Regions from separate parts of the Sporosarcina sp. P12(2017) genome, predicted to be linked through region 2. Evidence: predicted binding sites of a transcription regulator. Region 2 holds the regulator's gene; each other region holds the start of a gene.
The links. Region 2 encodes LexA, which represses DNA repair genes until DNA is damaged. Its sites were predicted from a motif close to CGAACATATGTTCG; they were not measured.
Positions count from the first base shown of each region.

Region 1: the regulator LexA is predicted to act here: its motif matches at 1,557-1,570, upstream of CSV80_RS06410 (YolD-like family protein).
Region 3: the regulator LexA is predicted to act here: its motif matches at 2,378-2,391, upstream of CSV80_RS00960 (YolD-like family protein).

Region 1 covers NZ_PDYL01000006.1:102,568-106,860, forward strand. The annotation lists gene CSV80_RS06405 (methyl-accepting chemotaxis protein) at 1-1,485, shown strand, start outside; gene CSV80_RS06410 (YolD-like family protein) at 1,593-1,943, shown strand; gene CSV80_RS06415 (nucleotide excision repair endonuclease) at 1,978-2,355, opposite strand; gene CSV80_RS06420 (DUF3298 and DUF4163 domain-containing protein) at 2,472-3,092, shown strand; gene CSV80_RS06425 (proline dehydrogenase family protein) at 3,181-4,191, shown strand.
Region 2 covers NZ_PDYL01000002.1:31,714-36,006, forward strand. The annotation lists gene tkt (transketolase) at 1-662, opposite strand, end outside; gene CSV80_RS01615 (DUF896 domain-containing protein) at 771-1,007, opposite strand; gene CSV80_RS01620 (YneB family resolvase-like protein) at 1,075-1,728, opposite strand; gene yneA (cell division suppressor protein YneA) at 1,725-2,051, opposite strand; gene lexA (transcriptional repressor LexA) at 2,247-2,867, shown strand; gene CSV80_RS01635 (methionine gamma-lyase family protein) at 2,920-4,179, opposite strand; gene hfq (RNA chaperone Hfq) at 4,274-4,293, opposite strand, start outside.
Region 3 covers NZ_PDYL01000001.1:167,737-172,029, forward strand. The annotation lists gene CSV80_RS00940 (N-acetylmuramoyl-L-alanine amidase family protein) at 1-565, shown strand, start outside; gene CSV80_RS00945 (nucleotidyltransferase family protein) at 826-1,512, shown strand; gene CSV80_RS00950 (Panacea domain-containing protein) at 1,505-2,242, shown strand; gene CSV80_RS00960 (YolD-like family protein) at 2,642-2,977, shown strand; gene CSV80_RS00965 (HNH endonuclease) at 3,011-3,652, opposite strand; gene CSV80_RS18095 (MBL fold metallo-hydrolase) at 3,805-4,293, shown strand, end outside.

The DNA of each region.
Region 1 (4,293 bases), on a different contig from region 2:
GGGAAGACATTGAACTGGACAACTGAACATAAGAATATATTTGAAACACAATATATTTTGGATTTGGATGGGAAAATCATTGCCCTCGACGATAATCTGAAAGCAAGTGGATTTAAGCCGGGAGACCAGTTCCATTTAGACAAAGAAGCGATTGCCGATCTACTCGAACATCGACATTCGACGTACTCTCAGCCTTACGAGTATGGCGGTATAGAGCGGCTTTCGGGTTATGCGCCAATACACGAAGACCAGGATGCGAGTAAAGAAATCATCGCAGTCAGCGTAATTGATTTCGATGCCGATATCGTCAAACATCGTACTTGGGATGTTGTACGCGACGGTATCTTGATCAGTATTATTCCCATGATACTTGCTTCAATTGGAACAGGATTCTTGATTCGTCGGAAAACGAAGCCGATCACGAGCTTAATTGAGCAGGCGAAGGAAATTGCGGATGGTAACTTGGCGGTCCAACCGACAGAAGTGAAATCACAAGACGAAGTGGGCGACTTGGCTCGTACGCTGAATCGTATGACGGTGAACCTACAAGATATGATCGCGACGATGAATACGACATCGCAGCATTTATCCGAAAACGCAGGGGAAACTTCTGCATCACTTTCCGAAATGCGTGAAGCGATTACGATGGTTGCACATAATATCGAAGAAGTCGTCACAGCCGTTACGGAAGGTACGTCAACTGCGGAGCACGCAACAGGTATTCTTACGGGATTAGCAAGTGGTTTAAACAATACGAAACAAAGCGCTGATTCGATGCTCGTTAACTCCAATGAAACGATGAAGATTGCACTAGAAGGCGCAAAACGCGCAGAGGAAATTAGCTATGATATGGAATTAATTCGAAATGGTTCACAACAAGTTGGAGATACGATTCAAAACTTGGTGGAATCTACGACGAAGATCCAAAACATCACGGGTTCCATCGCAGGAATCGCAGCTCAAACCAATTTACTTGCACTGAACGCATCCATTGAAGCGGCGCGTGCAGGTGAACACGGTAAAGGCTTTGCGGTAGTGGCGGAAGAAGTACGGAACTTGGCTGAGCAATCGAATCAGGAAGTACTCGAAGTAGAGAAGCTGGTGAAGGATATTTCGGATCGCATCCAGCAAGTCATTACTTCTACGTCGGAAAATACGAAACATATCACGAAGGGTACTGAAACAGTGAAGCTTACGTCTCAGTCATTGAGTAATATTTCCGTAGCAGTTGGAGAAACTGTCAAGGAAATCAAGAATATCTCTAACTTGATGACGTCAGAAGCTGCGAAATCAACAGAAGCGGTACAGTTGATCGAGCACTTGACGCACGCTGTACAAAATATTGAAGACATGACCAATAATATTGCAGCAGCTGCCGAGCAAACGACAGCGAGCATAGAAGAAATTTCAGAACGTTCTACGCAGACCAATCAAATGGCGCGTGAACTGGAAGTGTTTGTCGGTTCATTCGAATTACCTAAATAAACACTTGGCCATCGCATGTAAAGCGATGGCCTTTTTTACCATTGATTTTCGAATGTACGTTCTGTATAATACGAACATACATACGCTTAGGAAATGGGGAATATCTGATGGAAAGGAACCGAGATAGAGGGAAATTGAAGTGGACGTCGCTCATGCTGCCTGAACACCTCGAGAGACTACGCGATTGGCAATGGGAAGATGAGTATATTGAACGGCCTGAGTTAACCGATTGGGAGCTACAAACGATGCAAGAGACACTTGAAGTAGCTTGGCGCAGACGTGGTGAGACATGGATTAAAACTTGGCATGATGGAGAAGTTCGCTTTCATCAAGGGGAGATTGAAGCGCTCGACTTGCAGACGATGACCATTGTGCTGCGTGATCCATTCGGAACGGAAAGAATTCATGTAGCAGATGTGGTAGATGTCCAGTTATCGAGAGGAGCAGATGGTTTTTAACCAAAAATAAAAGCCGTCTGCGAAGGCAGACAGCTCAGTCTCTGAAAAATGCTTTTTCTACGTTGTATTTAGCTTGCTGTGTGTTGATTACGTATGTTTCGTAGATTTCGCGTTCCATTGGGTCATCGATGATAATAGCGGAAATCTTTGCTACTTCCTCACGGTGATTACGTAATGGAGACACTTGATCGTCAAAATGCTTTTTCAGACGTGGACGTAATTTTCTTGCTTTTCCTACGAATAACAACTCGTCGCTTTGGTTGAAGAACAACAAAAGGCCGCCTTTATCACGTGGAATATCATGAAAATCGATGAAACCATAAATTGGCTTAATTGGCGTTTCATCCGGTCCCATTTCTTGTTTTCTGCGAACGATCGTTACGTCCGGTTTAGGTAATGTAATATTGATCATTTTACTTCACATCCTTATATCAGTCAGTGTTTATCCTATCATACGACCCCGGAAAAAGCGAGAAACTTTCTGTCCGTCCCTTGCATATAGTAGACAAATGTCTTGGGAAGGATGAAATGATGAAAAACCCTGCTGTTATTCAAACGTATCACATATCAAATAGAAGGCCAAAAGTGGATGTATCTTATCCCGTCATCACACAACTGGATGATCCAAAAGTCCAACAGAAACTAAATCAAGTACTGTTCAAAGAAATGAATAAAATGCTAGAGGATAATAATTATTATGATCCAAGCCTTGTGGAGATGGTCGCAACGTACGAAATCAAAAATAATCAGCGCGATCTCTTCAGTATCAACTTGATTGTCTATTCGTTCACTGGTGGAGCGCATGGAATGACCTACGTCAAATCTCTGACGTTCGATACGAAGACGGGAAGGCAATACAATCTACAAGATCTGTTCAAGCCTGGCAGTCCTTATGTACAGCGGATATCGGAATATGTCAGACGCCATATTCAGCAATGGAAAACGCCGGTGCTTGAGCCATTCACTAAAATCAAGCCTGATCAAGATTTCTACATCGCAGACACGAGTCTAGTGGTCTACTTCCAACTATACGAAATTTCACCTTACGTAGCCGGCTTCCCATATTTCCCGATTCCCTTGCTCGATTTACAGGAGATCATTAAACCGAATAGTCCAGCAGACCGAATGCTACCGTTCATAGGAACTTGAAAATAACTGAACGAACAAATGTATAGGTTTACATGACGGAATAGTGTTATAATTTCGATATACGAAATATACAAATGAGGTGGAAACTATGCTAAGAAATTTCTTTATTGGTTTATCTGAAAATCAACTACTGAATCAAGCTGCCCAAAAATACGGCTTTCAACTAGGGGCCCAACAAGTCGTGGCAGGAACTAACATCGAAGAAATGATTACTAGTGTTAAAGAACTCAATCTAGCAGGCATTTCATGCACGATCGACAATTTGGGTGAATTTGTGTACGAAAAGAGCGAGGCCATTGAAGCGAAAGAACAAATCTTAGCGGTAGTGGACGCAATCCAAGAACATCAAGTAGATGCGCACATCTCGATCAAACCATCACAGCTCGGCCTCGATATTGATTATGCGTTTTGCAAACAACAAGTAGAAGAAATCGTCAAACGAGCAAACAAGGTAGGAATGTTTGTTAATTTTGATATGGAAAATCACTCACGACTTGAACCGACGTTCCGTTTACTAGACGAATTAAAAGCAAAGGGCTATGAAAACGTCGGAACCGTTATCCAAGCTTATTTTCACCGGGCGTTAGGTGATACGAAAAAATACAACGATACACGCATCCGTCTAGTAAAAGGTGCGTATAAAGAGTCACCGGACGTTGCGTATATAGATAAACAAGATATTGACGAAAATTATATTAAGATCATTGAAGAACACTTATTGCACGGAGCGTTTACATCGATTGCGACACATGACCATAACATCATCAATCATGTGAAGCAGTTTGTGAAAGAACATGATATTTCACGTGATCAATTCGAGTTCCAGATGCTGTACGGCTTCCGCCATGAGTTGCAGTTGCAGTTGGCGAAAGAGGGCTATAATTTCTGTACATACGTACCGTTTGGCGAGGACTGGTACGGGTACTTCATGCGCAGACTGGCGGAGCGTCCGCAAAATATGAACTTGATGGTGAAGCAAGTGTTCAATAAGAAAACAAATACTATGATTGGCCTAGTCGCCGGCGCGTTTGTGCTTGGGCGATTAAGCAAGCGTGGGAGTGACGAGAAACAAGATGGTGGTTGGGTGAAGTATCGTTGAGCGGTAGGATAGGGGCAACGTGGATTAACATTCCAGGTGGATGCGCTCATACATTCGTTCAAGCGCTTATAGCTTATGCTTGATCGCTCAATGTTACTAATA
Region 2 (4,293 bases):
TTTCCATCTTCAACGCGTGCATAGTTCCAGCCATATGATTCAAAGCGCTTTCTAATGTTTTCAGAGAATGACATATCCAAATCGCCATCTAAAGAGATGTCGTTACTGTCATATAGCACGATTAGTTTATTTAATTGAAGGTGGCCAGCCATGGAAATTGCCTCTGCTGCTACACCTTCCATCAAATCTCCATCTCCGCATAGTGCATATGTGTAGTGATCGACAATATCGAAACCGGGTTTGTTATATATTGCTGCAAGATGTTTTTCAGCCATTGCCATACCTACAGACATACCAATTCCTTGTCCAAGCGGCCCTGTCGTTGCTTCAACTCCTACTGTATGTCCATACTCTGGATGTCCAGGGGTCTTGGAATCCCATTGTCTGAAATTCTTTATGTCCTCAATAGTCAAGCCGTAACCGCTTAGATGCAACAAGCTGTAGAGTAACATCGAGCCGTGTCCTGCTGAAAGTACAAAACGGTCACGATTGAACCATTGTGGGTTTGATGGATTATGGTGTAAATGTTGCGTCCATAGTGTGTAAGCCATCGGTGCTGCACCCATCGGTAATCCCGGGTGACCAGAATTTGCTTTTTCAATTGCATCGATTGATAATGTTCGGATTGTCGTTATTGCCAGTTGATCGATTTTTTCGGTCATGCTGTACATCCTTTCCATCCTGTCTCATATGAGTGTTTTATAGTACATATTCCTTCTCTAGTGTAGTCAATTCTAGAGTTAATTACAATGTTAATCCTTTACCTATCATCAATTTAAAGGTTTTTGATTCGCCCTTGCTTGTTTAACTTTATCTGGTGTTACATCATTTCCTTCTGGATCTACTACTTTGACCGATTCGATCGTTTCACGCATGCTTGTACGGAATGATTCCAAGTATTCCTTTCTCAACCGCGTCTGTTCTTTTGCCTCTTCAATCGATAATCCTGTTGTTTTCTTTTTATTTGCCAATTCATTAATACGTTTTATTTTCTTTTCTGATAGCATCTTTAAAACCCTCCAAAAGTTAGTCGTTTAATAAAATGTAAACAACCTGGAGGAAAAGTGCAACCTATTAGTGTTCTTGCGCTATAAACTCTTTATATCTTCTATGAACTGTCGCTTTACTGACCGCATGGCCTAATCCATTTAATACTGTTGCAATTTCTTCATATGTGAGACCTTTGTTACGAAGTGAGACAATTTCTTCTATTGGAAGTTCAAGTCTTTCACGCCCCGGTCCCTGGTCAATATTTCGCAGATTCTTTGATGGATCATAGCCTCTGTCAACAGCACGCTTCATTCCTCTACGTATTTTTGCATTATGTAGTTTTCGTTGATATTCTTCTACGATTGCGAGAATTTCTAGTAACATGGAATCCATTTCATTCAGTTCAATCGTACCGTTTGAATGATTGGTAATCACAGTCGTTTCACTTTTAGCAATTACATGCAAAATCGCAACCCTAGCATTCCCTCGTCCTAATCGTGTTTCATCTTGAATGAATACTGCATCCACTGTATCGTTTTGGATTTGATCCAACATGGATAGAAGACCTTCACGATCCATATCATATCCACTTTGCCGATCCGTATAGATGCCAACACAATCATAGGATAGCTCAGCAGCTAATTTTTCAAGCTCCTCTTGCTGTCTCACAATAGATTGTTCTTGTGTTTCTTTTTCCGTACTCACACGGCAGTATATTACACATTTCTTTTCTGTCATTTAGATCCTACTCCTATTTCAGCTACCTGGATATCTGTTTGTTTATTAATTTTAACAGGCACACGGAGTAATTCACCTGAAACGATTTGGTCAGTAGGTAATTCATTTAGTGAACGCACCTGTTCAATCCAGTGGGTTGTGGGTATATCTTCTGAGTAGTTAGAAGCCAGCTGCCAAAGTGTATCCCCTTCATTAATAACGATTTCTATGTAGTGATCTTCCTCGGCTATTTTATCAAATTGAAGCCAGGCAAAAGATACACAAACTGCTAATAATACTGCGAAATAATAATTATTTTTGATAAATTCTTTAATAAACTCCATTTTAACTCCTCCTCGAATTCGCGTATTTAGAATGCATGTTCGGAATACTTGTTCTTAATTATAAGAGAACATATGATTCTATGTCAAGCAAAATTAGAACCTTTGTTTGATTAGTAATCGAACACATGTTATACTATATTCAAAATAATGGTTCAGTATACCATTGCTCGCAAACTAGTAGAAGAGGTGAATCTGTTGAAGAAAATATCAAAGAGACAAGAAGAAATACTTGCTTTCATAAAAGATGAAGTGCGTTTAAAAGGTTATCCCCCTTCCGTTCGTGAAATTGGAGAAGCTGTAGGTCTTGCATCAAGTTCTACGGTTCACGGTCACTTATCACGACTCGAGAGTAAAGGTTTCATACGCAGGGACCCGACAAAACCCCGAGCTATTGAAATTTTGGATCCAGAAGGACTAGATGAACTAAAAAATGGCGTTATGCATGTGCCGTTGATTGGTAAAGTTACAGCAGGCAATCCAATTACGACGATTGAAAATATTGAAGAGTACTTCCCATTGCCGGATACATTTGGTTCCTCAGAGGATGAAATCTTTATGTTGGAGATTGTAGGAGACAGTATGATTGAAGCCGGCATCCTAAACGGAGACCGTGTGATTGTCAGACAAACGCACTCTGCAAGCAATGGGGAAATTGTCGTAGCTATGACAGAAGAAGATGAAGCAACCGTTAAACGTTTCTTTAAAGAAAAAGATTATTTTCGACTCCAACCAGAAAACTCTTCCATGGAGCCGATCATTGTAGATCAAGTTTCCATTCTTGGAAAAGTGATCGGTGTATTTCGGATGATTCATTAATGAAAAAAAGTGTATCGAGAAACCTCAAGAGGTTTTCGATACACTTTTTTCTTTATACCAACTTCTTTTCAAGCAATTGTTCCATCGAATCTAGTATTGCAGATTTTACATGTTCATAAGTCAATCCACCTTGAATATATGCTGTGTATGGCGGTCTGATCGGACCGTCAGCTGTCAACTCAATACTGGAACCTTGAATGAATGTACCCGCAGCCATGATGACGTCATCAGCATAACCGGGCATGTAAGATGGCTCTGGGGCATATTGAGCATTAATTGGTGAGTTTTGCTGGATCATCTGACAAAACGCAATCATTTGTTCAGCATTTAAAAAGTTCACCGATTGAATTAAATCCGTTCGAAGCTCACTGTAATGCGGTGTTGTATCCATACCGAAGCTTGCGAAAAATGCCGATGTGAATAACGCGCCTTTAACCGCCTGACTGACTACGTGTGGCGCTAAGAAGAATCCTTGGTACATCTCAAGTAACGTATCGAGTGAAGCCCCTGCTTCAGCTCCAAGGCCTGGAGAAGTCATACGATAAGCACACTTTTCAACCAAGTCTTTTCTGCCTGCAATGTAACCACCTGTTCTAGCAAGTCCACCGCCTGGATTTTTTATGAGCGAGCCTGCCATTAGATCTGCTCCAACTTCTACAGGCTCTTTCATTTCCACAAATTCTCCATAGCAATTGTCTACAAAGACTACGACATCTTCTTTCATTTTGCGGATTTCTTTAATAATCGCTTCAATTTCATGGATTCTGAATGATGGATTACTTGAATAGCCTTTCGAACGTTGGATCGCTACGATTTTCGTCTTCTCTGAAATCGTCTCTTTTGCTTTCTCGTAATCAACAGAACCATCCTCGTTCAAATCAATATGCTGATAAGAAATCTGAAAATCCTCAAGTGAACCCGTATCTTTGCCGTTGCCGGAAATGATAGATTCCAACGTGTCGTATGGTTTACCTGTAATATAAAGTAGTTCGTCACCTGGGCGCAATATCCCGAACAAGCTGATTGTAATGGCATGCGTGCCCGAGATAATTTGATTTCTTACAAGACAGTCTTCCGCTCCGAACACATCCGAATACACTTGTTCCAATACATCACGGCCACTGTCGTCATAGCCATAACCTGTTGAGCCTGATAAATGAAAGTCGCTTACTTGATTTTTCTTGAATGCCTGTAAGACTTTTCTTTGGTTAAAAAACGCAATTTCTTCTACTTTCTTCACATACGGAGCGATTAGTTCTTCCGCTTCTTGTGATTTTGTTAGTAATTCTTCATTAATGGGTGTAATTTGCATATGTAGTACCTCATTTCATTTGATCATATTCTATTTTACCAGATGAAGTCTATATACCAAATGAAAGACAACAAAAAAACAGGCAAGCGCCTGTTTATTGTTCGTCTTTTAAAA
Region 3 (4,293 bases), on a different contig from region 2:
CGACAACTCGGCTACAGCATCAGCAACAGGGTTCGAGACGTTCGTCTATAATGGTAGTGTTAGCACCGCAACTACAAAACTACAGAACGCAGTACACAGTTCAATCGCTAATCAAATAGGTATTCGTGATCGTGGTAAAAAGAGAGCGAACTTTGCGGTTTTGCGCTTAACAAATATGCCGGCTGTTCTCGTAGAATATGCGTTTATTTCAAATTATAGCGATGAAAATATCTTGATTGATGAAGTCGAGAAGTTGGCATTACTGACAGCGCAAGGAATAGTTAATTACGCAGGAGGTAAAAAAGATGTAGCAGCAGTGCCGAATAAACCTAAACCGACACCCGCGCCAGAGAAACTTACGATCGAGTTAGAATTTACATCTGGCACGTTACGTAAGGTAGTAGAGACTTTTCTAGGTAGCAAATTACAACAGGAGATGGCAGTCGAAGCGGCATCGGAACGCGGATACTCTTCATCTTGGATTAATAAGCAGGCAGATGGGTCCGCGGCTAACGGAGATTTAGTAGCGCTGATGATTGGTGCCGGGGTTAAAGAATTTAAATAAGGAGCAATTGGCCGTAATATAAACATTGATATGACGCGGTTCGGAGAAAGGCCAATGCAAAGGTAAAGCGACCTGTCCTTTTATGGATAGGTCGCTTTTTTATTTTCGAAATATCGAAGCGTTAAATAGCTCACTTTCAAATTATATCGTTGACGGATACGAATTAGCGGATAATTATGTGAAAATTATAGATTGGCAAATAATCTTTACATATGGTTTAATAGATACGTAGCATATTATACATATACAGAGGTGGTTTTTTGCGCAATATAACAGAGATTTCACCTTTAATTGAATTAATCAATAACATTGATGGTTTACATCATGATCATTCTGCTAATTGGTTAGATAAAGTGAACGAGCCATATAATCTCAAAAAAAACCAAGTTAGTGATATTTGTTTTAGTAATTCGCTTTCAGAACAAAGAGATATTGAAATTAATGCAGAATTTGTACAATACATGAATCAATATTGCGAAAACTTGAAGCAGGTATTCTTTCATCCATTTTACGATTTTCTAGACGCGGACCTAAAGGTGATTTCTAGAGTGAAGGATCCGGAATCAAGGATTTCAAAAATTTTGCATTATATGAATGGAAAGAACGAAAGAGGGAAGGTTAACCTTAACAAGTGTTTAAATGACTTGTTTGGTTTTCGTGTTTGGATGGATGAATTTGATCACAATCAAGAATGTTACGACTTCATAGAGAGCTCTCTTGATAACTCAAGAGTGAAGATTCACAATTCTTGCAAGGGAGATTATCGAGCCACCCATATTTACTTTAATAACGGAAACAATAGGTTCTTTCCTTGGGAACTTCAAATTTGGCTACATAAAGATGACAAAACCAATATCCACTCTCATTCTCTGCATAAACAAGAATACACTCAATGGGCAGAAATTTATAAAAAAACAGAATTCAGGGAGGTCAAAAGTGATGTTTAAGCACTTTGTTGCAATATCTAGCCTTTATTCTAAAGGTATTCGGATAGCTTTACACTTCTCGGGAGAACAGTTAGACTCGTCGGAAATACAAAAATTTTTAAATAGTCTTCACAAAAAACATGGAGATATTCAGTTAGGGATACACAGGTTAACCACCGAGTCTCCTTATTGGGAATCGGTAGTCGAAGCTGACGGCTATTTCAAGGATCTAATTGTCGTAAAAAGAAGTGAACAATTTATTGATTTAATCGGTATAGAACAACGATTGACAGCAGTACACATCGCGAAGTACGTCTTAACTTTAGCACCAATAAGTCACTTGAAGCTACAAAAGTTAGTATATTTAATATACGAAAGGTTCCTCAAAACCACAGGAGAAAAACTTTTCGATGATGATATATTTGCTTGGAAGCACGGACCGGTGATTAAGAGTGTTTACGATGTGTTTAAGGTTCACGGATCTTCTCCGATTGCATATGAAGAAGATGATAGTGCCAAGATCTACTCAGATGAAAATCTGTCGTTTACTCCATCATTCGTTAAAGTAATTTCAACTGAACACGGCTTTACTGCTTTAAACACTATTCATGAAGTCTTAAAAGATTATCAACATTTGGGAGCTTGGGACTTGGTGGATTTAACTCATCAAGAAGGTTCTCCTTGGTCGAAGGTATATAAACCTAACATCAACAAAATTATAACTGACGATGTAATTCTCGGTTATTCATAAAAGCATCTCTTCTGAGGTGCTTTTTCTTTTTTTAAAAAACGAACACACTCGACATTCAACGAAGATAAAGCTTCAGTAGTGTTAAAAGCGACCCTATCCATGGTGAACGGAGTCGTTTTTTATTTACTTTACAAACGAACGTACATTCCTTATAATTGGATTAAGGAGAGGAACGCATGTGCTGTAAAAATTGGAGAGAGCGGTAAACTATGGTGAAACCCTAGAAGTCATGTATATGGCTAACGATGGTTCAATCAGCAAAAGAAGAATCAAGGTACTGCAAGTTCGAGAGACCTCTTTCCGCGCCTACTGTTTTCTTAGGAAGTCCAAACGCACCTTCCTCATCGACAATGTATTAGTAGCCGTTCCCGTCATACAGAAAGAAAAGGTGGTCTTATAATGGAAGGTAATCGAGACCGTGGCAACATCAAGTGGACGTCACTCTTTATTCCGGAACACTTGGAGCGACTACGTGAATGGCAAGCAGAGGATGATCATATTGAGCAACCACAGCTGGACCAGTTCGACTGGGATAACATCCAAGAAACACTTGAAACGGCCCTCAAGCGTCAGTGTGAAACAGAAATCGAAACCTGGCAGGATGGAAAGATAACTTATTACCAAGGCAAGATAAAAGAAATCAATATACATAGCAAAACTGTAATAATGGAAGATCCATTCGGGCCGGATCGAATTCACGTAATAGAAATTGTGAGCGTTCAGTGCTTGGATTAATATAAAAAGAACCCAGCCCAGTTGGCTAGGTTCTCACTCCAAATATGGTTGATGATACTTTTCCTCACCAGCTCTACGTGCAGCGGCAGCTTCTTCTACCGTATCAAAATACCCCAAGTGATATTGTTTGTTTTTTATACCAATAGAAGCCCGATATTTGATGCTGTTTTTTCTTTTTACCGGAAATACTCCTTTAATTCCAGTATTGTTATCATTCCTGATTTTACTTTTTAGTATGGCTGTATAAACGCCGTCAACCATGAGATTTTCCTTAATATATTTCTGCACTTTTTCTCCCGTAGGAACGCTTATGCAACCGCATGACTTTGCCGTACCTGTCTTTAGTTGAACTCCAGAAGCTTGTATCACACCTCCACAGTCGCAATAACATAACCATGTTGCATTACTACCCATGCTCCCTTCTCTTCTTACGACGGTCAATTTCCCAAAACGTTTGCCCGCTAACTCCAACGCATTATTTCGTGCCTTCTCTTTTTGTAGACAGCCACATGACTTACTATTACCTGATCGAAGATCTTTCAAAAGGATGATTTTTTGCTCTCCGCAGTCACAAATGCATAAATAGCAACGTGCCTTACCCTTGCGATCTGCCTCTTCTTTAACTACTAGACCACCATATCGGTCACCTATCAAATTAAGACGTTTCCTACCCAATTTACAGACCCTCCCTTCTATTAATTCGTATCATAGTACATTTTCAGGGGATTGACTACGTGATTTGTAATTATATAGTTGGAAAATTATGTAGACAACCAGTTACATACATACTATGATAATCTTTGAATATGACAAAAGGAGTGTTTTGGTTGAAAAAACTAGTAATGATTATCATGACTATGGTTCTAGCCATTAGTCTGCTGCCCATTTCTACAGACGCAGCAACAAAAGAGATGAAGGTACATTTCATCGACGTAGGTCAAGGGGACGCAGTATTAATCCAGTCTCCAAACGGTAAAAACATGTTAGTGGATGGCGGTCCTAAGTCCGCTGGAAGTAAAGTCGTTTCATTTTTGAAAGAAAAAGGCGTTAAACGTTTGGATTACGTAGTAGCGACGCATCCAGATGCAGACCATATCGGTGGATTAGAAGCTGTATTAAATGCGTTCCCGGTAACAAACTTTATCGATTCTGGTTATGTACATACGTCACAAACGTACTATAATCTGTTGACGCTAATCGACAAAAAGAATATTAAGTTTACAGTAGCAAAGGAATTGGACAAGTTGGCGCTTGATCCACAATTAATTACACGTGTACTATTTGCAGATGAAAAAGGAAAAGACAGCAATGCTGCA